4 regions of the Methylobacterium sp. WL69 genome follow, and region 4 is predicted to be linked to each of the others. Evidence: riboswitches for the same ligand, from Rfam matches in the RefSeq annotation. Region 4 holds a riboswitch; each other region holds the start of a gene.
The links. A riboswitch is a leader RNA that binds a small molecule or an ion and turns the genes downstream of it on or off. The one in region 4 is predicted to bind cobalamin.

Region 1 (5,882 bases), on a different contig from region 4:
GACCCGAGCCAGTTCCAGCCGCGCGCGAACCGCGTCGTTTCCAGGGCGACGGCGCCGGTGACCTGCGAGACGGAGCGCTCGGTGCCGGCGGGATCGTCGAGGGCGACCACGTGGAACGGGCGAAGGGAATCGTAGCGCGCCGTCACCGTCCACTGGTCGCGATGGATGGTGGTCACGGTGGGGTTCGGACCGGTCCCACCCCGGGCGCGGACCAGCGCCAGGGCTTCCGCGCCCGACAGGGGTCCGAGCACCGCGCCGGTCTCGGCCGAGACGACGCGGCGCTCGCCCGTATCCAGGGTGGCCCGGTAGACCGGCGCGTCGCCGCGCATGCCGAGGGACAGGTCCGGGGGCAGTTGCACGAACCCGAGCGCCGCGTCGGGGCCGAGCCGCACCCGCTCCCAGGCGATGGCGGGCAGGCCGGCGAGGCGCGCCGCCTCCGTGAGATTGGGGAAGGGGACGTACATCATCACCAAGCCCGACAGGACCCAGGTGGCGAAGAACAGCCCCGTGCCGATGCCGAGCCAGCGGTGGCCGAGGATCAGCCACCGCTTCAAGGGCTTTGGGAAACGGAACATGCCGGCTCAGAAGCTGACGTTGTAGGCGACCTCGAAGGAGCGCGGCCGGCCGAGAAGCCAGTTGGTGCCGACCCCGTTCACGGCGTTGCCGCTGATGGCGTAGACCGTGTCGGCGATGTTGTAGGCCCGCAGCGACAGGCGCGAGGCCGGCCCGACCTGATAGTCGAGTCCGGCATTGAGCAGGGCGTAGTCCGGGCGCCGGGCCGTGTTGCCGAAATCGCTGAAGGTCTCGCCGACATACTGCACGCCGATGCGCGCCTCCCAGGCCGGGGCGAAGGCCCAGTTCACCCAGAGGTTGGCGACGCGCTCCGGCACGTCGATGGGCTGGCGTCCGGCATAGGACACCACCGCGCCGGCCACGGTCTGGTTGAAGTCGTCGTACTGGGCATGGAGCAGGGCGACGTTGGCATCCACCCGCCAGGCGTCGAACAGGTGCAGGGACACGGCCGCCTCGACGCCGTGCGAGGATTGCCGGCCGACCTGCGTCGAGACCGTGGGCTGGCCCGGCACGGTGGAGACGAGGTTGTCCTTGACGATGCGGTAGCCGGCCAGCGTCCACTCGGCGAGGCCGCCGAAGGCGATGCCCTTGGCGCCGACCTCGACCTGCTCGCCCGTGGAGAGCCGGAAGTTGGCCAGACTCTGCGACAGGGTGATGAGGCTGCCCACCGGATCGGTGGCGGTGGCGTATTGCGCGTAGAGGGAGAGGTCCGGGCTCGGGGCGTAGACGGCACCGAAGCGGTAGCTCAGGGCCTGGAAATCCCGCTGGAAGCTGTCCCCGGTGACGAGGTTCCGGCGGTTCAGGGTTGGGGCGTCGAAGCGCACGCCCGTGAGCAGGGAGACCTGATCCGACAGGATCAGGCGGTTCTCGGCGAAGACCGAGGCCTGGTTCGTGCTGGTGGCGTAGGCGGGGGTGGCACGGCCGTTGGCCGGAAACAGGCCGGGGTCGTAGGTGAGCGGGTCCACGCTCGTGGTGAGGCCGCCGCCTTCGGACGAGAAGTTGTTGGTGTGCCGGAAGGCGATGTGATTGACGTCGAACCCGGCCAGGAACTCGTTGCGGAACCCGAACACGGTGCCCCGGACCGTGGCGTCGAGGCGGTTCCCGACCTGCTCCTGCTGATGGTAGATCTCGAGGTAGTCCGAGCGGTCGATGCGGCCGGTGGAGCGGTTGAACGCATATTGCTCGACGTCGAGCCACTGGCGCCGGCTCTGGAGCCGGTAGGCGGTGTTGCGCACGGTGATGTCAGCGCTCGGGCTCCACTCGGTCTTGAGCTGGGTCCAGTTGTCCGTCCAGAAGATCTTGGCGTCGCGGACGTTGTAGTTGTTGAACCGGATGGAATCGAGGATCCGACCGTTGACGAGCGGCGTGCCCCAGTAGCGGGCCGGCTCCTGATAGCCGAGGTCATGGCTCAGGGTGAAGGCGAGGTCGGGGGCCGCCTGCAGGGTCAGGGCGCCCGAGACCGCGAGGTTGCGAAAGTCTCCGTCGGGCTGCATCCAGCCGCCGGAGCGGTTGCCGCTGATGTTGAAGCGGTATGCCAGGGCCTCGCCGATGGGACCGCCGGAATCCAGGGCGAGGCGGGCGAGGCCATCGGACCCGACCGCCGCGCGGGCCTCGTTGAGGGGCGTGAACACCGGCTTCTTCGTCACCACGTTGACGACGCCGCCGATGGCCCCGTCGCCGTAGAGCACCGAGGCCGGGCCGCGCAGGACCTCGATGCGCTCGACGTTCCAGGTGTCGAACGGGAAGGTGACGGTGCCGGCCCCCACGTAGAGGCGCGTGCCGTCGTAGAGCTGCTGGATCGAGTTCGGGCCGGCGAACCCGCGGGCCGTGAAGGCGCCGTTGCCGTTGCCGGGGGCCGCCACGGTGGTGATGCCCGTGGCGTTCTCGGTCACGGCCTCGGCGACGGTGTTCTGGCCGCGTCGGCGTGCGGTCTCGCCTGAGATCACATCGACGCTGGCGGGCGTCTCCAGGGGCGTGAGGCCGAGGCGGCTGGCGCCGCGATCCACGTTACGCAGGTTCAGTCCGGTGGGCGCGACGCCGGAGCCCGCCACCGACAGGGTGTCGAGGGTGACGGCGGGCTCCTGTGCCGAAGCGGCGAGGGGCGCAAGAACGACAAGGGGCGCGAGAACGAGAAAGCTTGCCCCGATGCCCCCGTGACCGGGACGGAGGGAGGGCAGGGCGGAACGCGGGAAGAACGACATAAGGGTGAGGACAGTCCGAGGGTACGCGTCGCTCGCACCGACGCTCCGACGACACCTAAAACGAATGTTATAATGTTACAATCGCTTTGTCCCGGCATCGCTTGACCGTGCTGCGACGCGCGAACGCCATGGCCGCTGGGAAGCGGCACGCGATCACGGTCGACGGGCAGTTGGGGCGGTGGCGCGGGCAGGCACATGCGGAAACGGCGTGCGCGCGCGAAGGCGCGATGTGGCACGTCACCGCGAACTGGGCCGATGCACTCCGCCCACGGCGGACGCCTCGACACCCACCAGGACACCCCGCCCGATGCGTTTCGCGTGTGACCACGACTGACGGCAGGTCTCCTGGCTCGCGGGTCATCGCCCTCTCATCGTCTTCCCAGATCCTCGCGGGTCCAGTGACGTGTTGATGATGGGCTCGCCGCTTACAGTTGCGGGGGCAGCCACGGCATCGGAGCAAAGCCCCTCACCGCGTTCCCTTTTGATCCTCCGGGGAGGAACCGTCGCCCTCAAGCTAGGCCGGGGCCGGACATCCCGTCAACCCGAGCGCGGCAAGGCCTCTGCACGGGCTCGGAGACACGGCTGCCACGCAAGGCGCTCGTTGGCACAGGGTCTCAGGGGACGGAACCGTTTCCGGCATCGGCAGCCAGCCGGTCCTGGAGGCGCCAATGGGTCGTGTCACGGTAAGCGGACCACAGGTCGTTGTAGCGGTCACCCCACGACGCAAGCTCCGTCGGCCTGCCGCTGTCGACGAGCAGGCGTCCGCCACGACCACGATGTGATCGGCCTGCGCGATCGTCAGGCCTGCGGCCGATCCCACGGGCATCAATGAGCTTCGGACTGCCACCGTGCATCCGGTCGGCGATCCTGAAGGGGGTCCCTGCAACGGGAACCGAACGAACATGGAATCGGTGATTGACCTCTGATTAGAGTTATTCTAATTCAGAACGGAGCGGGCAGCTGGGCTGCCCATCCGACCGGGAGAGACACGATGCCGAGCAACCACAGCGCCGCCTGCGAGAGCTGCCGCTTCTTCGACGACCACAAGCTCAACGGCGGCGTGGCGGCCGGCGACGCGGGTCTGTGCCGCTTCAACCCGCCCGTGAGCCAGCCCGAGCCGAAGTCCCCGGGCCTGTGGCCGGTGGTGGCCTCCAAGGATTGGTGCGGTCACTTCACCGCCGAGATGACCGCCGCCGAATAGGCGCGTTCTCCCTCACGCAGCCTGGAGCCGGTGCGAGAGCACCGGCTTTTTGCGTTCGGGACCGGGCCGGAGTCGCGGGAGCCGGATTCCCGCGGCGGTGATGCGCGGCGGTCATGATCCGGTCACCTTCGCATCCGATGGCGAAGCATCACGGCACGGGGCGACGACCGCGTGCGGCCCGGTGGCGCTCCTTCAGGCGGCTCCGGCGGGTCGGCACGGCATCGGCTTCATGGCGCCCCCCGGCAGGTTTTCGAAGTTTGAGGATACCCAACGCATGATCGACCGATCGACCCTCGCCGCTCTGGCCGGCCTGACCCTGGCCGCGCTGCCCGGGTCCGCCCTGGCCGCCACGCCCAACGACGCGACCGGGACCTACCTCACAGAGGATGGCCGTGCCCGCATCCGTGTCGAGAAGTGCGGCCCGCAGAACACCAACCTGTGCGGCTACGTCGTCTGGTTGAAGGTGCCCCTGAACGACAAGGGCCAGCCCCGCGTCGATTTCAAGAATCCCGACACCAAGAAGCAGGCCCGCCCGTCGCTCGGTCACCAGCTCATCATGGGCCTGAAGCCGGATGCTGATGCGCGCTACGCCGGCAAGATCTACAATGCCGACGAGGGCAAGTTCTACGACGTGACCATGTGGGCCGATCAGCCCACCGAGCTGTCTGTGCGCGGCTGCATGCTCGGCTTCCTGTGCGGATCGCAGACCTGGAGCAAGGTCAACGACGTCGTTCCGGGCCAGCTCACGGCGGCGACGAACCAGCCGGGCGGACCCCGGTCCGATGCGGAATGGGCCCCCAAGGCCGCGGCTCCGAAGCCCGGAGCAAAGCCGGCCGCAGCCCCCGGCGCCGCGCCCGCGGCGCCCGCCGCGGAGTAGGCTCTCGCGTCGTCCGGATCGGGCGACAAGGTCAGGCGGACAGATTCGAGCCGGCTTCGCCCCGCGGAACCGGCTTTTTCGGATCTGGATCAGTCCACCAGGGCCGCGTAGGTCAGCACCCGCAATTCGCGCCGGATCGGCAGGGCCGAGGACGGGATGAGCTGGGCCAGGAGAACCACCGCGAGGTCCTCGGCCGGGTCGACCCAGAACGCGGTGCTGGCGAGCCCGCCCCAGGCGGCTTCGCCCGGTGTCCCGACGATCTGCGCCCGGGCCGGATCGAGCATCACAGAGAAGCCGAGGCCGAAGCCGATGCCCGTGTAGGCCGTCTCGGAGAAGCGCGGCTGGCCCATGGCGGCAAGATCGCCGTCGAGGTGGTTCGCGAGCATGAGCGCGACGGTCTTGCGCCCCAGGAGCCGCACGCCGTCGAGTTCCCCGCGTCCGAGCAGGAAGCGGCAGAAGCGCATGTAGTCCCCCGCCGTGGAGACGAGGCCGCCGCCGCCCGAGGCCACCACCGGGGGCGACGCGAACCGACTGCCGACGCAATCGTCGTAGAGCTTGAGGCTGCGCTCGCGAAACAGGCTGTAATTGGCCGCGAACCGCTCGATCTTCTCAGGTGGAACGAAGAAGTCCGTGTCGATCATGCCGAGCGGCCGGATGATGCGCTCCCGCATGAAATCCGCGAAGTCCTGCCCCGAGACCACGGCGACGAGGTGGCCGAGGACGTCCGTGGCGACGCTGTAGTTCCACTCGGTGCCGGGCTGGGCCAGCAGGGGCTGGCGCGCGAGGCGCTCAACCACGGTGGCGAGGCTGTCGGTCTGCGCCTCGCCGAAATCGACGCCGTTCTGGCGGTAGAGGCCATCGACGAGGGTCGCCTCCATGAAGCCGTAGGTGAGGCCGGCGGTGTGCGTGAGGAGGTCGCGGATCGTGATGGCGCGCCGGGCGGGCTCGCTGTCGAACTTCACCCGATTGCCACCCGTGAGCACCCGCATGTCGGCGAAGTCCGGCAGGAAGCGGGTGATGGGGTCGTCGA
Region 2 (5,882 bases), on a different contig from region 4:
CCTGCGGGAAATGCGGGATCAGGCCGAGGCTCGGCCAGCCCGTGTGGCGGGCGATGAGGTCCATCCCGTCGGAGAACAGGCTCGGGTCGCCGCGAAACCGGTTGACGAGGAAGCCCCGGATCATCGCCGCGTCGGCCGGATCGATCACCGCCTTCGTTCCGACGAGGCTGGCGATGACCCCGCCCCGGTCGATGTCGCCGAGCAGGATCACCGGCGTGTTCGAAGCGCGGGCAAAGCCCATGTTGGCGATGTCGCCGGCCCGCAGGTTCACCTCGGAGGCCGAGCCCGCACCCTCGACGACGACGAGGTCGGCCTCGGCCTTCAACTGCGAAAAGCTCTCCAGCACGGCGGCGAGGAGGCGCGGCTTCCAGCCCTGGTAGTCGCGGGCCGTGGCCTGGCCGACCATGCGGCCCTGAACCACGATCTGGCTGCCGGTCTCGCTCTGGGGTTTCAACAGCACCGGATTCATGTGGACGGACGGCGCCACCCCGGCCGCCCGCGCCTGGAGCGCCTGCGCCCGGCCGATCTCGCCGCCATCGGCGGTGACGGCGGCGTTGTTCGACATGTTCTGCGGCTTGAACGGGCGCACGGCGAGCCCGCGCCGGACGAAGGCCCGGCACAGGCCGGCGACGACGAGGGACTTGCCGACATCCGAGCCCGTGCCCTGGATCATGATGGCGCGGGTCATCGGAGGGTCCTGCGACTGGGGGCGGGCTTCGTCGGATCGGGGACGTGATCAGATCAGCGCCGGATAGACTGGGTCGCCTTCTGCTGCTGATCGAGGACGCTGGCAATCAACGCGTCGCATTCCGGCTTCGGGCCCCGGCACAGAGCCCTCAGCTGGACGACGACCTTGCCATCCTCCTGGACGACCTTGCGGCAGATGTAGGCGGGAAACCGGCCGCCGCTCGGCTTGGCGAACGTCCACAGAATCATGTTGGCCGGATCGTCGACGGCGACGAAACTTGCGTTGTCCAGACTTACGCGGCCGCCGGCCTTCGCCTGGATGTCCCGCACCATCTGCTCGATGGACACGACCTCGTGGCCGCACAGGGCTTCCGCGCTTGCAGGCGCGGGCATTGCCAAGGGACCCACGAGAAGGGAACCCGCGAGAAGCGGCATGAGAACCGTCCTGAGGCGCATCGCTTCAACTCCGAATTGCATCGGACTGATTACGCAACGTCCCCGGCGCGGGATCAAGCGGAAAGCACCGACGCCGGCGGCTTGTGCCTAGAACTCGATCCCCTCCTGCGCCTTCACCCCCGCCGCGAAGTGGTGCTTCACCGAGACCATCTCGGTGACGAGGTCGGCGGCCTCGATGAGGGCGGGTTTGGCGTTGCGGCCGGTGACGATGACGTGGAGGTCGGGCCGACGGGCCCGGAACGCCGCCACCACGGCGTCGAGGGGCAGGTAGTCGTAGCGCAGGGCGATGTTGAGCTCGTCCAGCACAACGAGGCGGATGGTCGGGTCGGCCATGAGGTCTAGCGCCTTGGCCCAGGCGTGCTCGGCGGCGGCGATGTCGCGGGCCTTGTCCTGGGTCTCCCAGGTGAAGCCTTCGCCGAGGGTGTGCCAGTCGATCCGGTCGCCGAAGGCTTTCAGCGCGTGCTTCTCGCCCGTGTCCCAGGCGCCCTTGATGAACTGCACCACGCCGACCCGCCAGCCGTGGCCGAGCGCCCGCAGCATCAGCCCGAGGGCCGCCGTGGTCTTGCCCTTGCCGGGGCCGGTGTTGACGATGAGGAGGCCCTTCTCGATGGTTTTCTCCGCCACCTCGGCATCCTGCACGGCTTTGCGCTTCTCCATCTTTTCGCGATGGCGGTCGGCTTCGGTCATGGGGTCGCTCCGGGCGAGGGATTCGGGAGTTGAGGTTTCACGATCATCGGCAGGCCCGCCACCATGAACACGACGCGGTCGGCCTGCGCCGCCAGGCGCTGGTGCAGGCGCCCCGCCGCGTCGCGGAACCGGCGGGCGAGGGCGTTGTCCGGCACGATGCCGAGGCCGACCTCGCTGCCGACCAGCACCACCGGCCCCGGCGCCCCGGCGCAGGCGGCGAGCAGTTGTACGGTCGCAGCCTCGACATCGGCCTCCGCCAGGATGAGGTTGGTGAGCCACAGGGTGAGGCAATCGACGAGCACTGGGCCTTGCGAGGCGGCGACGGCCTGGGCCAAGTCCATCGGCACGTCCCGGGTGATCCAGTCGGCGGACCGCCGGTCGCGATGAAGCGCGATGCGGCCGCGCATCTCGCTGTCCCAGGCCTGGGCGGTGGCGAGGTAGAGCCACGGCGCCGGGCAGGCCTCGATCAGGCCCTCGGCATGGACGCTCTTGCCCGAGCGCGCGCCGCCGAGAACCAGGGTGGTGTGGGGAGGGGGCTGGGGCATGGCGCATCCTTTAGCCCGAAACGTCATCGTGTGGTCAAAGGCGCGCGAAACGGCGGGGCGGCGCGTTGTCAGGGATCGTGCGACCGCGTAGAAGCTGGGATCGGACGGTGCCCCGGCGACGGGGTGAAAAGGGAATGCGGTGAGGGGCGAGCGCCTTGAAACCGCGGCTGCCCCCGCAACTGTGAGCGGCGACGGGCCTGCCATCGGCCACTGGAGCGATCCGGGAAGGCGGCATGAACCGGACGACCCGCGAGCCAGGAGACCTGCCGTCCGGCACCGGGGACTTCCGTCCTCACCTTCGACCACGGCCGCCGGCGGGGCGGCCAGGAGATCAACCGATGACCACCAACACCCTCGTTCTCACCGGCACCCGCACCAACGAGCGCCTCGGCGCCGTGATGGTCGCCGCGTTCCTCGGCCTCGGCCTCGTGTTCATGGCGGGCTTCGCCCCGGCGATGGCGCTGCACAACGCGGCACACGATTTCCGCCACACCCAGAATTTCCCCTGCCACTGAGCGTTTAGCGCCAGGGTAGACCCCCCATGATCATCCGGCTCGTGTCGGCGGCCCTGGTCGCCGGCTTCCTCGCGGCTGTGGTCGCGACGGGCCTGCAGCTCGCGCTCACCTCGCCGCTCATCATCGTGGCCGAGCGCTACGAGACGCAGGCTTCTGCCTCCGCTCCTACTTTCGCGTCCCTCGTCGTGCGGGTTCACGGCGGGCACGACCACGGCGCGAAGGACCCGGCCGTCTCCGGCGGCGAAACCGCGCCCGAGTGGCAGCCGGGTCCCGGCCTGCCCCGCATGGCGTTCACGGCCCTCGCCACCCTGGTCGGCGGCGTCGGCTACGCCCTGCTGCTCGGCGCGGTCCTCCTCGCCGTCGGCCGCGAGCCGACCCCCGAGACCGGCCTGCGCTTCGCCGTAGCCGGCTTCCTCGCGGTCGCCCTCGCACCCGCCCTCGGCCTGCCGCCGGAACTGCCGGGCATGGAGGCGGCGCCGCTGGCCGACCGTCAGTTCTGGTGGGTGATGACCGCCACCGCCACGGCCATGGGGCTCTACCTCATCGCAGTCCGGCGCACGCCGATCTCCATCGCCGGCGGCCTCGTCCTCCTCGTGGCGCCGCACCTCGCCGGGGCGCCGGAGACGAGCCACGCCGCTTCGGCCCTGCCGGCGGGCTACGCGGCGCAGTTCGCCGCGCGCTCCCTCGGCATCGCCTTCGTGTTCTGGGCGGTGATCGGGCTGGCCTATGGCTGGGCCTGGAGCCTGTTCGGCCGGAAGGCGGCGTCCCATGGCTGAGGACGTCACCCTCTACGTCTGCACCGCCTGCCGCGCGGCCGGCGACCCGGCCGAGCCCCGCGCCGGCGCCCGACTGCTGAGTGCGCTCCGCGACGCGGTGGGCGAGCACGGCCGGCCCGGCCTGCGCATCGAGGGCGTCGAGTGCCTGTCCGTGTGCAAGCGGCCCTGCACCGTCGCCGTCGCCTCGGAAGGACGTTGGACCTACGTCTACGGCGACCTCGACGCCACCGAATCCGCGCGCACCATCCTGGAGGGCGTCGGCCTCTACGGCGAGACGCCCGACGGCATCGTGCCGTGGAAGGCGCGGCCCCCCGAATTCCGCAAGGGCGTCGTCGCCCGCATCCCGCCGCTCGCGGCGCACCCCATTCCGGACGCCGCCGAATGAGCCTCGTCGAAAAAATCCCCTGCACCATCGTCACCGGCTTTCTCGGGGCCGGCAAGACGACGCTCGTGCGCCACCTCGTGGAGAACGCGAACGGCCGGCGGCTCGCCATCATCGTCAACGAGTTCGGCGATCTCGGCTTCGACGGCTCGTTCCTCGCCGCCTGCGGCATCGAGGGCTGCCGGGACGAGGACATCGTCGAGCTCGCCAACGGCTGCATCTGCTGCACCGTCGCCGACGATTTCGTGCCGGCCTTGAACAAGCTCCTCGACCGGGCCGACCCGCCGACCCACATCCTCATCGAGACCTCGGGCCTCGCCCTGCCGAAACCCCTGGTCCAGGCGTTCCAGTGGCCGGCGATCCGCTCGCGGGTGACCGTCGACGGCGTCATCGCGGTCATCGACGGCCCGGCCGTGGCGGCGGGGTTCTTCGCCGACGATCCGGCGGCCTCCGCCGCCCAGCGCGCCGAGGACACGAACGTCGATCACGACAACCCCCTCGAAGAGGTGTTCGAGGACCAGATCCTCTGCGCCGACCTCGTGGTGATGAACAAGGCCGACCTCCTCGACGCCGCCGGCCGCGAAAAAGTCCGCGCCGAGGTCCAGGCTCACCTGCCCCGCGCCGTGAAGATGGTGGAGGCCGAGCACGGCCGCCTCGACCCGCGCGTCATCCTCGGCCTCGGCGCCGCGGCCGAGGACGACCTCGACGCCCGCCCCTCCCACCACGGCGAGGGCGAGGACCACGACCACGACGATTTCGACTCCGTGGCTCTGCCGGTCCCCGCCACCGCCACCGCCGAGGATCTGGCGATCCGCGTGGCCCGGGCCGCCGAGACCGCCGGGGTGCTGCGGATCAAGGGCTTCGCCGAAGTCACCGGCAAGCCCATGCGCCTCGTGGTCCAGGGCGTCGGCACCCGCATCGCGCACCATTACGACCGGCCCTGGAAGGGTACGGAAGCCCGCGACGGCCGCCTCGTGGTCATCGGCCTCAAGGGCTTCGACCAGGGTGCGGTCGCCGCCGCCCTGGCGGGATGAGCGGCATGGCGGGACGGCGCAGCCTCGTCGCGGCGGCCCTGGGGCTCGCCGCCCTCCTCGGGGGGCTGCTCCGACGCGCGTCCGCCCGCCCCCGAAGTCGCCAGCCCGCTGCCGTCGATGCAGGCCAACCGGAGCGCCGCCGCCAAGCTCGCCTTCACGCACGATCTCGCCCTCGGCCTGCCGCCCGACCGGGTGGCGCCGCACTTCGCGGCGGCGCGCGACCGTTGCCTGTCCGATACGGGCCTCGGCTGCGTTCTGGTCTCGTCCTCCCTCGAAGACGGCGCGCGCCCCTCGGGACGCCCGCAGGCGCAGATCCAGGTCCGCCTGCCGCACGAATCCGTCGCCCCCTACGTGGCGTTCCTCACCGCTCCCCTGCCGGGCGAGGCGGCGGGCGATGTCGTCCTGCGCCGTCAGGCGACGCGGGCCGACGACCTGACCACGCCCCTGGAGGACGGAGACCGCCGGCTGGCGCAGCTCACCGCCTATCGCGCCCGCCTCGACGAGCTGGCGGCGAAATCGGACACGCGGGTGGAAGACCTCATCCGCATCGCCGGCGAACTGTCCAAGGTCCAGTCCCAGATCGAAGAGGGCGAGGCCCGGCAGCGCGGCCTGCAGCGGCGCGTCGACACCGAGATCGTGTCCGTCTCCTTCCATTCGGACGGGGCCCGGTCGGGCGCCTTCGCCCCGGTGGAGGACGCCTGGAGCCAGGCCGGCCAGACCTTCGGCGCCAGCGCGGCCGACGCCCTGCGCTTTGCCGTCGCCAGCCTGCCCTGGCTTCCCGTGGCGGCCATCGGGCTCCT
Region 3 (5,882 bases), on a different contig from region 4:
AACCATGAAGGACCTGGCCAAGCGCTTTCCGCCGGGGCTGAAGTATCGCATCGCCCTCGACCGGACCGAGTTCGTGAAGGAGGCGATCTTTGAGGTGGTGCGGACCCTGTTCGAGGCGCTGGCACTCGTGGTCATCGTAACCTACCTCTTCCTCCAGAACTGGCGCGCCACATTGATCCCGGCCATCGCGGTCCCGGTGGCTCTGGTCGGCACCTTCGGGCCGATGGCTCTGCTCGGCTTCTCGTTCAATACCCTCAGCCTGCTCGGCATGGTGCTGGCGGTGGGCCTCGTCGTCGACGACGCCATCATCGTCGTCGAGAACACCGAGCGCCTGATGGACGACGGCATGGCGCCGCGCCAGGCCTCACGGGAAGCCGTCACGGAGGTTGCAGGGCCGGTCATCGCCACCACGCTGGTCCTGGCCGCCCTGTTCGTACCGGTGGCCTTCATTCCCGGCCTCACGGGCAAGCTCTACAATCAGTTCGCCCTGACCATCGCCATCTCGGTGATGATCTCGGCGGTGGTCTCGCTTACCCTCACACCGGCGTTATGTGGCCTGATCCTTAAGCACCGCGACCATGACGCGAAGGACGAGAGCCTGTGGCGGGCGCCCCTGCGTTGGTTCAATCGCGTGCTGGATGGGGCGAGCCGTCGTCTCGTCAGCTCGATTGGTTGGCTGACCGGTCATGTCGCCCTCGTCGTAATCGCCTTCGTCGCCTTCGCGGCCCTCACCGTGTGGATGACCATGGCGCGGCCCTCCGGGTTCGTGCCGGACGAGGACCAGGGCTACTTCTTCGCCGACGTGGTCTTGCCCAAGGGGGCCTCGGTGGCCCGTACCAACGTGATGGTCGACCGTCTCGGGCAAGCGCTGCGCGAGATCCCGAGCGTGGAGCACACCATCGGCGTGACCGGGCGCAGCATCCTGGCCGATGCCATCGCGCCGTTCTACGGTTTCCAGATCCCGACGCTGAAGCCGTGGGGTGAGCGTACCGAGAGCGTGAACGACGTCATCGCCACGGTTCAGGAGCGCTTCAAGCACGATCCCGACGGCAAGGTCCGCGTGGTGAACCCGTCCCCGCTTCCCGGCCTCGGCTCGCGCAGCGGCCTGACCCTGGAGCTCCAGGATCGTAGCGGCACCGGCGGTCTGAAGCTGGCGCAAGCCGCCAACCGCTTCATCGCGGAGATGGAGAAGCTGCCGTCCGTCGGGCGTGCGATTCCGACCACGACTTACGGCGTTCCGCAAATGCGCCTGGAGATCGACCGGGCCAAGGCGGAGCAACTCGGCGTGCCCCTGCAGAACCTCTTCGACGCGTTGGGCACCTACGTCGGTTCGAGCTTCGTGAACCTCTTCAACCGCTTCGGATACGTCTATCAGGTCTATGTCCAAAGCGAGGCCTCCGGCCGCCGTACCATTCAGGACGTGGAGGCGCTGACGGTCCTTAACAACCGCGGCGAACCTGTGCGGGTCGGCTCGCTGATCCAGACCAGCTTCGTCACCGGTCCGACGGCGGTCCTGTCCTACAACACCTACCCCACCATCGAGATCGCGGTGGACACTGCCTCGGACGCCAGTTCCGGAACGGCCATCGCGGCCATCGAGGCGTTGGCCGACGCCAAGCTACCCTCGACCTACGCGGTCGAATGGACCGATGTCGCCTATCAGGAAAAGATTGCCGGCGGCTACGCGCCCCTGATCTTCGGCCTCGGTACCCTGATGATCTTTCTCCTCCTGGCCGGGCAGTACGAGTCCTTGCGCCTGCCCTTCGTGATCCTTCTCGGGACACCGATTGCAATTTTCGGCGCCGTCGCCTTCCTGGCGATCCGGGGCCTCGCCCTCGACATCTTTGGGCAGGTCGGGCTGCTGCTCCTGGTCGGGCTGGCCGCCAAGAACTCGATCCTGCTCGTCGCCTTCGCCGAGGACCTGCGCAAGCAGGGCGAAGACGTGCTCAAGGCCGCTCAGGACGCCGCGCGGTTGCGCATGCGCCCGATCCTGATGACCTCGTTCGCCTTTATCATGGGGTCGGTACCGCTCGCCATCGCCAGCGGCGCAGGCGCCAACGCCCGGGTGTCGATGGGCACCGTGGTCATCGGCGGCCTGCTGGTGGCCACCTTCGTCACCCTGTTCGTGACGCCGACCTTCTACGTCGCCTTCGAGCGCCTGTTCGGCAAGGACCGCGAGGAAGCGGCTCATACCCCAGACGACCGGGCATCCTCTCAGACCTCTGAGGCAGCCGGAGGCTAGCGGTCGTTGATTTCCATGGCTCGGCACGAGGCTCATCATGCCCGAAAAGCGCGGGACGGAGCACGGCTACGCCATCAGGCCGAATGCTCGGTAGACGGGAACTCCTATATTCCCACGAGTGTCGACCAGGGCGAGCACTTCCTTCGTGTCCGGCCTATCCCCCATGCGCCATCGCTGAAGGTCCGCTCACGGGCAGCCGACATAAAAGCTTGAATGACCGCACTGGGTCGGGATCCGCTGGTCCGTTCTTCGGCTGGAACGGGTGGTTATGCGAAGGTCTGCTTTCGGGCCGAATTTTTGAAAAGCGGACGCTGCATAGCGCCGAGGCAAACCTTCGTAAGTGCTGACCTGTAACCTTCCAGGCACACATCGTCGGAAAGCCTTTGCGTGCCATTGACGGCGGACGCTTTGATCGCGCTCCTTATCTCCGACGGTTCCTCCCCGGAGGATCAAAAGGGAACGCGGTGAGGATGAGGTCCGAAAGGGCCTCCCCGAAGCCGCGGCTGCCCCCGCAACTGTAAGCGGCGAGCCCATCATCAACACGTCACTGGGTCCTCGGGCCTGGGAAGACGATGAGAGGGCGGTGACCCGCGAGCCAGGAGACCTGCCGTCAGTCGTGGTCACACGCGAAACGCATCGGGCGGGGTGTCCTGATGGGTGTCGAGGCGTTCGGCTGTCCTCACGACAGGCAAGCGCCCAGGCCTCGTTCGCGGTGACGTGCCACAGACGTCGCCCGAGGCTTGTCCCGTGTCCTTCCCCTCCCGAACCGCGTGCCTGCGCATGCTCGCGCTCGCCTGCGCCTCCCTTCCCGTATCCGCCCTGGCGCAGCAGACCGCCGCCCCCTTCGCCGACGTCCCGCGCGGGGCAGAGGCGGCCGTCACGCTCTCCGAGCTTTCCGTCTCCGCCACCGGCGTGCCGACGCCCGTCGACCAGGTCGGATCGAGCGTCACCGTGCTCACCGCCGCCACTCTGGAGGCCCAGCAGCGCCGCACCGTCCCGGATGCCCTCCAGCAGGTGCCGGGCCTCAACGTCGTGCAGACCGGCGGCCCGGGCGGTCAGACCTCGGTATTCATCCGCGGCTCGAACTCGAACCACGTGAAGGTGCTCATCGACGGCATCGACGCGACCGACCCGTCGAACCCGAACGGCTCCTTCGACTTCGGGCAGCTCCTGACCGACGACCTCTCCCGCATTGAGGTGCTCAGGGGTCCTCAGAGCGGGCTCTACGGCAGCGACGCCATCGGAGGCGCGATCTCCTTCACGACGAAGCGTGGCGAAGGACCGGCCAGGGCAACTGCGCGGATCGAGGGCGGGTCGTTCGGGACGTTCAACCAGAGCGGCCGGATCAGCGGGTCGGAAAACGGCTTCGACTACTCGGTGTCGATCCAGCATCTCCGGGCTGCCGCAACGCCTGTGACGCCGCCCAACCTCGTCGCCCCAGGAACGACGACCCGCCCGAACTACTACGACAACGAGACCGTCTCGGCGAAGTTCGGCTACCAGTTCACCGACACGTTCCGAATCAACTCGATCACGCGGTTTATCAACTCGAAGCTGCTCTTCAGCGGCGACGACTATGGCACCTTCCCGGTGACGCTGGGCGGCCTGCGCAGCCAGGCGGACGTGCAGCAAGTCTTCACCCGCAACGAGGCCGAGTGGACGCCGTTCGCCGGTTTCCACAACGTCTTCGCGATCAACTACTCGAACCTCTACAACCGCCAGGTCCAGAACGCGTACGACCCGTTCAACCCGCTCCCGACCGCCGGCCTCGGCGAGCGCACGCGGTACGAGTACCGCGGCGACTACCAGCTCTCGCCCGGCAACCTCGTTCTGTTCGGCGCGCAGCGTGACGACGAGAGCCTATCGACTACCGATCCGAACCCGTTCGGTTCCGGCAACCTGCGGGCCAGGAACGGCAATACCGCCGGCTACGGCGAGATACAGCTGACGGCGTTCGACCGTGCCTCTTTCGTCGCCAACGTTCGCCACGACGAGAACGACGCCTTCGGACCGGCCACCACGTTCCGCGTCGCCCCGAGCTACATCCTGCCGTTCACCGACACGCGGGTCAAAGGCAGCGTCGGCAACCGGCTTCAAGGCGCCGACCCTGAGCCAGCTGTTCCAGAGCTTCCCGGCGTTCAACTTCTTCGCCAACCCCAACCTCAAGCCGGAAGAGAGCCTCGGCTACGATGCCGGCTTCGAACAGCCGCTCGGCGAGCGCGTTCTCGTCGGCGCGACCTATTACGCCAACGACTTCAAGAACCTGATCAACACCAACGCCAGCTTCACCTCGAACGAGAACGTCGGGCGAGCCGAATCCTACGGGGCCGAGGCCTTCGTTGCGGTCCGGTTCACCGACACGCTCTCGGGCCGGGTCGACTACACCAACACCGTGACCAAGAATGAGATTACCAACCAGGAGCTCCTGCGCCGGCCCCGCCACAAGGGCAGCGCCACCGCTCAGTGGACGCCGATCCCCGGCCTGAGCTTCAGCGGGACGGTGATCGTGCTTGGCCACTTCGTAGATGGAAACCGAGACTTCTCGATCCAGAGGCTGAAGAACCCGGGCTTCACCCTGGTCAACCTCGCGGTCAACTACGACGTGAACGAGACGGTGAGTGTGTTCGGCCGGATCGATAACCTGTTCGACCGCCGCTACGAGAACCCCACCGGCTTCCTCGGGCCGGGCCTCGCCGTGTACGGCGGCGTCCGCGTGACGACGTTCTGAGGATTGCGATGTCGATGCGATGGACGCTGGCTGCGCTAGCGATTGCGGTCTGGCCTGGTCTGTCAGGTACGGGGTGGGCGGCAGACGAGCCGGTGCATCCGGTCCACGTCGTCTCGATGAACCTCTGCGCCGACGAGCTGGTCCTGCGGCTCGCCGACCGCGACCAAGTCACCGCCGTGACCTACCTCGCCCATGACCCTCGCGGCTCCACCGTCGCGCGGGAGGCCACCGGCATCGCGGTGACCCGTGGCCTGTCGGAGGAGATCGTCGCGCTCCGGCCCGACTTCGTCGTGGCCGGAGCCTTCACGACGCGGACCACGGTGGGCCTGCTCAAGCGCGTCGGCTTCCCCCTTCTCGAACTCGGCGTACCCAACGACTTCGAGGGGGTGCGGGCCCAGATCCGGACCGTCGCCGCGGCCCTCGGGCACCCGGCGCGCGGCGAGGCGATGGTCGCGGACCTCGACGCGCGGCTGGCGCAGGTGGTGCCGGCGGCAAAACCGTTGCGGGCACTCGTCATGCGCCCGAATGCCTTCACGGTCGCACCCGGCAGCCTTGGCGATGCGATCATCCGCGCCGCCGGCCTCGTCAACGTTGCGGCAGAACTCGGTCGCGACCGCTTCGGCCAGGTCCCGCTGGAAGCGGCGGCCTTCGCCGACGCCGACCTCATCGTCCTCGACGAGGGGGAGCCCGGCGCGCCGTCGCTGGCCGATGCCCTGCTGCACCATCCCGTCCTCGACGCGCTACGTCGGCAGGGGCGTACCGTCTCGATTCCGAACCGGCTCTGGACCTGTCCAGGTCCGCAGGTCGCCGAGGTCGTGGCCTTGCTCGCTGCGGCGGCACACCAACGGGCGGCACGATGAACGCTCCCCTCCCGCCTCCCATGCGGGTCGACCGGGCGGTCGTCGGACCCCG
Region 4 (5,882 bases):
CGAGCACCACCTGCGCGCCGAAGCGCGCCCGGAGGGAGGCCATCTGGTCGCCGGGCAGGTCGGCCAGCGAATCGATCTCGCCGCCGGCGTAGCGGCGCACGGCACTGGCGAGGTCCGGCGTCGGCAGGAACGCGACGCGGGGGATCGCGACGTCCGCCGCCGCGTGGAAATGCGGATTGCGCTCGAGGGTGACGCGGTCGTTGGGCACGCTCTCATGCAGCAGGTAGGCGCCGTTGGAGACGCCGCTTTCGGGCCGGGTGAAGGCGTCGCCGAAGCGCCGCACCGTGGCCGGGTGGACCGGCAGGGCGGTGGAATGGGTGAGGAGTTCGAGGAAATACGGGGTCGGCCGCTCCAGGGTGATCACAAGGGTGCGGGGGGAGGGCGCCGCGACCCCGATGGTGTCGGGCGCGGCATGGCCCGCATTGACCGCCACGGCGTTGCGGATCGGCGCGAGGATTTCAGCGTATTTCGCCCCGAGGGCCGGATCGAGGATGCGGCGCAAGCTGAACACGAAGTCGGCGGCCAGCACCGGATCGCCGTTCGACCAGCGCGCGGCCGCGCGCAGGGTGAAGCCGTAGGTCAGGCCGTCGTCGGAGACGGTCCAGGCCTCGGCGCATCCGGGGACGATGCGGCCGTGATTGTCGTAGGTGAGCAGGCCCTCGTAGAGGTCGCGCAGGATGTGCGCCTCGGCCACCGTCGAGGATCTGTGCGGATCGAGGGTCCCGGGATCGGCGTCGTTCCCGCGCCGGTAGAGCCCGGCGGGCGCGGCCTCCGCCGGGCGGACGAGGGCGGCGGCGGCGAGCCCCGCGAGGCAGTGGCGGCGGTGCGGGGCCGGTGTCATGCCGCCTTTGCCGAAGCGACGCCGCGGAGCGCGACACGACCCCAATCCTTCCAGGCAACGCCGTCACAGATGGAGAATTGCGCTCGCATCAGCCCTCGGCCCGTCGCGCGGACCGCAGGCGCGCATCCCCCTCTCCCCGCCTGCGGGGAGAGGGCCGCAGGCACCCCGTCGTGCCTGCGGCAAGCGCAGGCGAAGCCGGAGCGAGGGTGAGGGGGCTGCGTCGGAGGAGTCTCATCCGGAGTCGCCCCCTCACCCTCGGCTGCCGCCTCGACGCGCTCCCCGGCAGGGGGGAGACTCGTCCCTCTCCCCGCAGGCGGGGCGAGGGGATGCGCACCGGGAATTTCGCTCCTTCGACGGTGCGCGTCTGCGGAGGGTAGACCGCCATCCTCATCAGCGATCGTCCTCCCTAGAAGGAGAGACGCCCAGCGCTCGCCCCGAAAGGTCGGACTGCGACGTTCAGGCCGCTCGATGGGGATCGTCCGGCGAGGCACGCAGCGCATCGCCGGCCGGTCTCAGGCGCCGGTCTGCGCGACAAACCCCGCCGCCTCGATGCCGGCGACGGCGCAGAGTTCGTCGTTGTCGGAGGTGTCGCCGGAGATGCCGACGGCGCCGAGCAGCGTGTCGCCGTGGCGGATGAGGACGCCGCCCGGCACCGGCACCAGGGCGGCCGGGCCGACGAGGTGGCTCACGGCGGCGATGAAGGTCGGGTCGGCCTCGGCGCGCTTGGCGATGGCGCGCGAGCCGAGGCCCAGGGCCAGGGCGCCGTTGGCCTTGCCCATGGCGATCTCGGCCCGGCGCAGGGACGTGCCGTCCTCGGCCGCCAGGGCCTTGAGGGCGCCGCGGGCGTCGAACACCACCACCACGAGGGGCTTCAGGCCGTGGGCGCGTCCGGCCTCCAGGGCCTTGGCGACGAGGGTCTGGGCGGCGGCAAGGCTGAGGTCGGTCATGAGGACGCTCGCGAGACGATCAGGTTTTCGGAAGAAGGCGGGTGACGTGGCCCATCTTGCGGCCGGGCCGGGCCTCGCCCTTGCCGTAGAGGTGCAGGTGCGCGCTCGACTGGGCCAGGAGGCCGGCCCAGTCCGACACCTCGTCGCCGATGAGGTTGTGCATCTCGACAGCCATGCCGCCGACGCGGGCGGGGTCGCCGAGCGGCCAGCCGCAGACGGCGCGGACATGCTGGGCGAATTGCGAGGTGATGGCGCCCTCGATGGTCCAGTGGCCGGAATTGTGGACCCGCGGGGCGATCTCGTTGACCACCACCCGGGCCGGGCCGTCGCCCTGCGGCACCAGGAACATCTCGACGGCGAGGACGCCCACATAGTCCAGAGCCTCGGCGATGCGCCGGGCCATGCCGATGGCGGCGGCCTCGGTCTGCGGCGCGATGCCGGGGGCGGGCACGCGGGTGACGGCGAGGATGTGGTCGCGGTGCTCGTTGGCGCAGGGCTCGTAGGCGGCGAACGCCCCGTCGGGGCCGCGGGCGGCCACCACGGAGATCTCCGTCTCGAACGGCACGAAGCCCTCGAGGATGCAGGGGGCGCCGTCGAACTCGGCCAGGATCGCGGCGGCGTCGACGTCGCCCTCCGCCCGGATCATGCGCTGGCCCTTGCCGTCGTAGCCGAAGCGCCTCGTCTTCAGGATCGCGGGCCGGCCGATGGCGTCGAGGGCCCGCACGAGGTCGTCGGGCGTATCGACGATGCGGAACGGGGCGGTCTCGATGCCGAGGTCGTTGATGAAGGTCTTTTCCGCGAGCCGGTCCTGCGTCGTGGCCAGGGCCCCGGCATTGGGGCGGAGGGGGGCCTTGGCGGCGAGCGCCTCGGCGGCGGCGGCCGGGATGTTCTCGAACTCGTAGGTCACGACATCGACGCCGGCGGCGAAGCGCGTCAGGGCTTCGACGTCGTCGTAGGCCGCCACGGTCCGCATGGCGCAGACGTCGAAGGCCGGGCTGTCGTCGTCGGGGGCGAAGACGTGGACCTTCAGGCCGTAATTGGCGGCCGCCAGGGCGATCATGCGGCCGAGCTGGCCGCCGCCGACGATACCGAGGGTGGAGCCGGGCTGGACTTCTGGTGTGGCGGTCAAGGGAGGTCGCTTTGCGGATGGTCGGCGACGCTCGCGGTCTGCGCGGCGCGCCAGGCTTCGAGGCGGCCGGCGAGGGCCGGATCGGTGAGCGCCAGGATGGCGGCGGCCAGGAGCGCCGCGTTGACGGCGCCGGCCCGGCCGATGGCGAGGGTACCGACGGGGATGCCGGCCGGCATCTGCACGATGGACAGCAGGCTGTCCTGGCCGGACAGGGCCTTCGATTCCACGGGCACGCCGAGGACGGGGAGGGGGGTCATGGCGGCGGTCATGCCGGGCAGGTGCGCGGCCCCGCCGGCGCCGGCGATGACCACCTGGAAGCCCTCGGCCTTGGCGCCCTTGGCGAAGGCGACGAGGCGGTCGGGCGTGCGGTGGGCCGAGACGATGCGGTCGGTGTGGGCGACGCCGAGGGCGTCGAGGGTCTCGGCGGCATGGCGCATGGTCGCCCAGTCGGACTGGCTGCCCATGATGATCGCGACCGGATTGGCTCCCGCCATCGTCGTCCCATCCCTCTCGGAGTCAGGGGGCGGGAAGCCCGCGGCTCCCCAATCCAGCCGCATACAAGCGCCGCGTCCGAGCCGCAAGGCGGCGCCGGCCCATCGGGTTCACCGCCCCCCAGCCATCGTCGCTCAACGGCCACGGTCGCCCCTCGATCGCGGTTATCCGCGCCCGATCCCGTCATACCCGTTGACATCGACGGGGTCGCGCCAGCACTTGAATGCCAGTCAAGGTTCTCGCCGTCACAAGACGGTGAGCGAAGAGGGAATTCGGTGCGGTGCGCGAGCACCAAGGCCGAAGCTGTCCCCGCAACTGTAAGCGGCGAGCCGCCCGTCGATCAGCGTCACTGGTGAGACATCACCGGGAAGACCAGACGGATGGCACCGACCCGCGAGCCAGGAGACCTGCCTCGACTGAAACGTATCTCGTGGGCGGGGTGTCCTGACGGGTTGCATGCCTTGCGCGGCATCCCGTCCGCGCGCGCCTGCGCCCCCTCATCGGCAGCCCCGCAAGGTTCGGGGAAGGACCGATGATGACACCATTCTCTGCCGCCGGGGCGAACCGGCTCAATGAATCCCAAGGCTTCGAATCCCAAGGCTTCGACCATGGGCCGCCGCCGGGATCGGGCGGCGCTTCGCCCGAGCCCGACGGCGTCGACCCCCTCGAACGCTACGCCGCCGGCATCGACACCTCCGACTACGTCGCCCGCGTCGCCCCCCTGATCCGCGCCGCCGTGCCGAACCTCGGCGACCTCCTCGACATCGGGGCCGGCGGCGGCCAGCTCGGCGCACACCTGCGGGTGCCGGGCCGGGCCTGGAGCGTCGTCGAGCCCGCCCCCGTGATGCAAAGCCGTCTGCAGGCCCTCGATCCCGCCCCCCGCCTCGTCCGCGGCGGCTGGAAGGAGGCGGGCCTGCCCGCCGCCTGCGCCGACACGGTGCTCGCCGCCAACATGCCGGCACCCCTCACCGAACCGGCGGCCTTCCTGGCGCGCTGCCGCACATGGGCGCGCCGCAGCGTGGTCTGGGTTGTTCCGGCCCAGCACGGTCCCCGCGGCATCTGCCTCGCCGGCTGTCTGCCGCAGGCCTGGCACGGCGAGGACGAGACGCCCGGCGTCGACATCGTCCTGCGCGGCCTGTCGGCGGCCGAGCGGCCGGCCATCGTCGCCGAGGCCGCCTGGACCTTCACGGCCGTCGTCGCCGACGTGGCGCGGACGGCGCGCTCGCTGGCCGACCGCCTCGGCTGGCCGCCGGACGATCCGCGTAGACCCGAGTTGCGGGACCACCTCGCCGCCCGGGCCGTGCCCGTCGCCGACGGCCATCGCCTCTCCGTCGCCCGGACCTCCGCCGTCCTCGTGTGGAGGACCCATTCGTGATGGTGCGCGTCGTCTCCCGCCTCGTCCTCGCCGGCCTCGGCGGGACCGCCCTCATGTCCTTCGCCCAAGCGCAGGGCGAGCAGGCGGTCACCCTGGACCAGCTCGTGGTCACCGCCACCGGCCGGCCCGAGCCGCGCTCCGAGATCGCCGGCACCGTCCAGGTCATCGACCGGGCGATGATCGAGACCTCGACGGCCAAATCCATCACCGACCTCCTCGCCGAGAACGCCGTGGGCTTCTTCTCGGAATGGACGCCGGGCCAGACCTCCATCAACATCCGCGGCGGCGCCACGGACGGACAGGGCAAGGACTTCAAGAGCCAGGTCCTCGTCCTCATGAACGGCCGGCGCGCCGGCACCGCCAACCTGTCGAAGCTGTCCATCGCCGACGTGGAGCGCATCGAGATCGTGCGCGGGCCCTCTTCGGTGATCTACGGCAGTCAGAACATCGGCGGCGTCATCAACGTCATCCTGAAGACCGGCCGCACGGCGCCCGGCACCCTGGTGGAGGGCATCGGCGGCGTCTGGGGACTCGGACAGGGCCGCGCCCAGACCGGCGGCACGGCGGGCCCCATCGACTACTATCTCGGCGTGTCGGGGGCGCAGCGGGACGACTACTTCGCCGGGACGGGGGGCGGCCGCATGGCCAACACCCAGTGGAACCGCATGGGCATCACCGGGGCGCTCGGCCTCCAGATCGACCCGAACCAGCGCCTGGACTTCAGCCTGCGTACGGACGGCATCTACGGCGTCGGCTTTCGCGGCTCCGGCGGCAACCTCTACAGTAAAGACGACCGCATCAACGGCTCGTTCGACGCGAGCTACACCGGGCGGACGGAGGACGACCGCTTCAGCCTGTTCGCGCAGGCCTACAGCGTCACCGACGAGGACCGCTTCAAATGGGCCTCGCCGGTCCAGCGCGGCGGCACCAACCTGCCGGCGCCGGGCACCGCGGCCGATTACAACACCCGATTCCTCGACATCCAGGGCACCCGGTTCCAGCCTCGCGCCCGCCTGCTGCCGGGCAACGACCTGCTCCTCGGCTGGGACTGGGAGACCAGCCGCCTGCGCTCGGACCGGTTCCGGGTCGGCGTGCCGG

Region 1: another riboswitch for cobalamin. It lies ahead of FV218_RS16745 (TonB-dependent siderophore receptor); the one in region 4 lies ahead of FV218_RS13815 (class I SAM-dependent methyltransferase).
Region 2: another riboswitch for cobalamin. It lies ahead of FV218_RS08470 (CbtB-domain containing protein); the one in region 4 lies ahead of FV218_RS13815 (class I SAM-dependent methyltransferase).
Region 3: another riboswitch for cobalamin. It lies ahead of FV218_RS23485 (TonB-dependent receptor plug domain-containing protein); the one in region 4 lies ahead of FV218_RS13815 (class I SAM-dependent methyltransferase).

Annotation. Positions count from the first base shown of each region.
Region 1 is NZ_VRUZ01000071.1:4,602-10,483, reverse strand. It holds gene FV218_RS16750 (PepSY domain-containing protein) at 1-575, opposite strand, end outside; gene FV218_RS16745 (TonB-dependent siderophore receptor) at 582-2,774, opposite strand; cobalamin riboswitch at 3,092-3,294, opposite strand; gene FV218_RS16740 (hypothetical protein) at 3,766-3,975, shown strand; gene FV218_RS16735 (DUF2147 domain-containing protein) at 4,250-4,852, shown strand; gene FV218_RS16730 (serine hydrolase domain-containing protein) at 4,942-5,882, opposite strand, start outside.
Region 2 is NZ_VRUZ01000020.1:30,415-36,296, forward strand. It holds gene FV218_RS08450 (cobyric acid synthase) at 1-688, opposite strand, end outside; gene FV218_RS08455 (hypothetical protein) at 742-1,080, opposite strand; gene cobO (cob(I)yrinic acid a,c-diamide adenosyltransferase) at 1,231-1,830, opposite strand; gene cobU (bifunctional adenosylcobinamide kinase/adenosylcobinamide-phosphate guanylyltransferase) at 1,827-2,375, opposite strand; cobalamin riboswitch at 2,464-2,661, shown strand; gene FV218_RS08470 (CbtB-domain containing protein) at 2,714-2,890, shown strand; gene FV218_RS08475 (CbtA family protein) at 2,917-3,666, shown strand; gene FV218_RS08480 (DUF1636 domain-containing protein) at 3,659-4,051, shown strand; gene cobW (cobalamin biosynthesis protein CobW) at 4,048-5,082, shown strand; gene FV218_RS08490 (DUF4349 domain-containing protein) at 5,200-5,882, shown strand, end outside.
Region 3 is NZ_VRUZ01000012.1:30,485-36,366, forward strand. It holds gene FV218_RS05880 (efflux RND transporter permease subunit) at 1-2,242, shown strand, start outside; cobalamin riboswitch at 2,657-2,869, shown strand; partial or broken gene FV218_RS23485 (TonB-dependent receptor plug domain-containing protein) at 3,023-3,433, shown strand; gene FV218_RS23490 (TonB-dependent receptor) at 4,203-4,970, shown strand; gene FV218_RS05890 (ABC transporter substrate-binding protein) at 4,979-5,830, shown strand; gene FV218_RS05895 (iron ABC transporter permease) at 5,827-5,882, shown strand, end outside.
Region 4 is NZ_VRUZ01000047.1:17,237-23,118, reverse strand. It holds gene FV218_RS13840 (peptide ABC transporter substrate-binding protein) at 1-841, opposite strand, end outside; gene FV218_RS13830 (heme-binding protein) at 1,354-1,788, opposite strand; gene FV218_RS13825 (5-(carboxyamino)imidazole ribonucleotide synthase) at 1,808-2,917, opposite strand; gene purE (5-(carboxyamino)imidazole ribonucleotide mutase) at 2,914-3,411, opposite strand; cobalamin riboswitch at 3,626-3,839, shown strand; gene FV218_RS13815 (class I SAM-dependent methyltransferase) at 3,945-4,784, shown strand; gene FV218_RS13810 (TonB-dependent receptor) at 4,784-5,882, shown strand, end outside.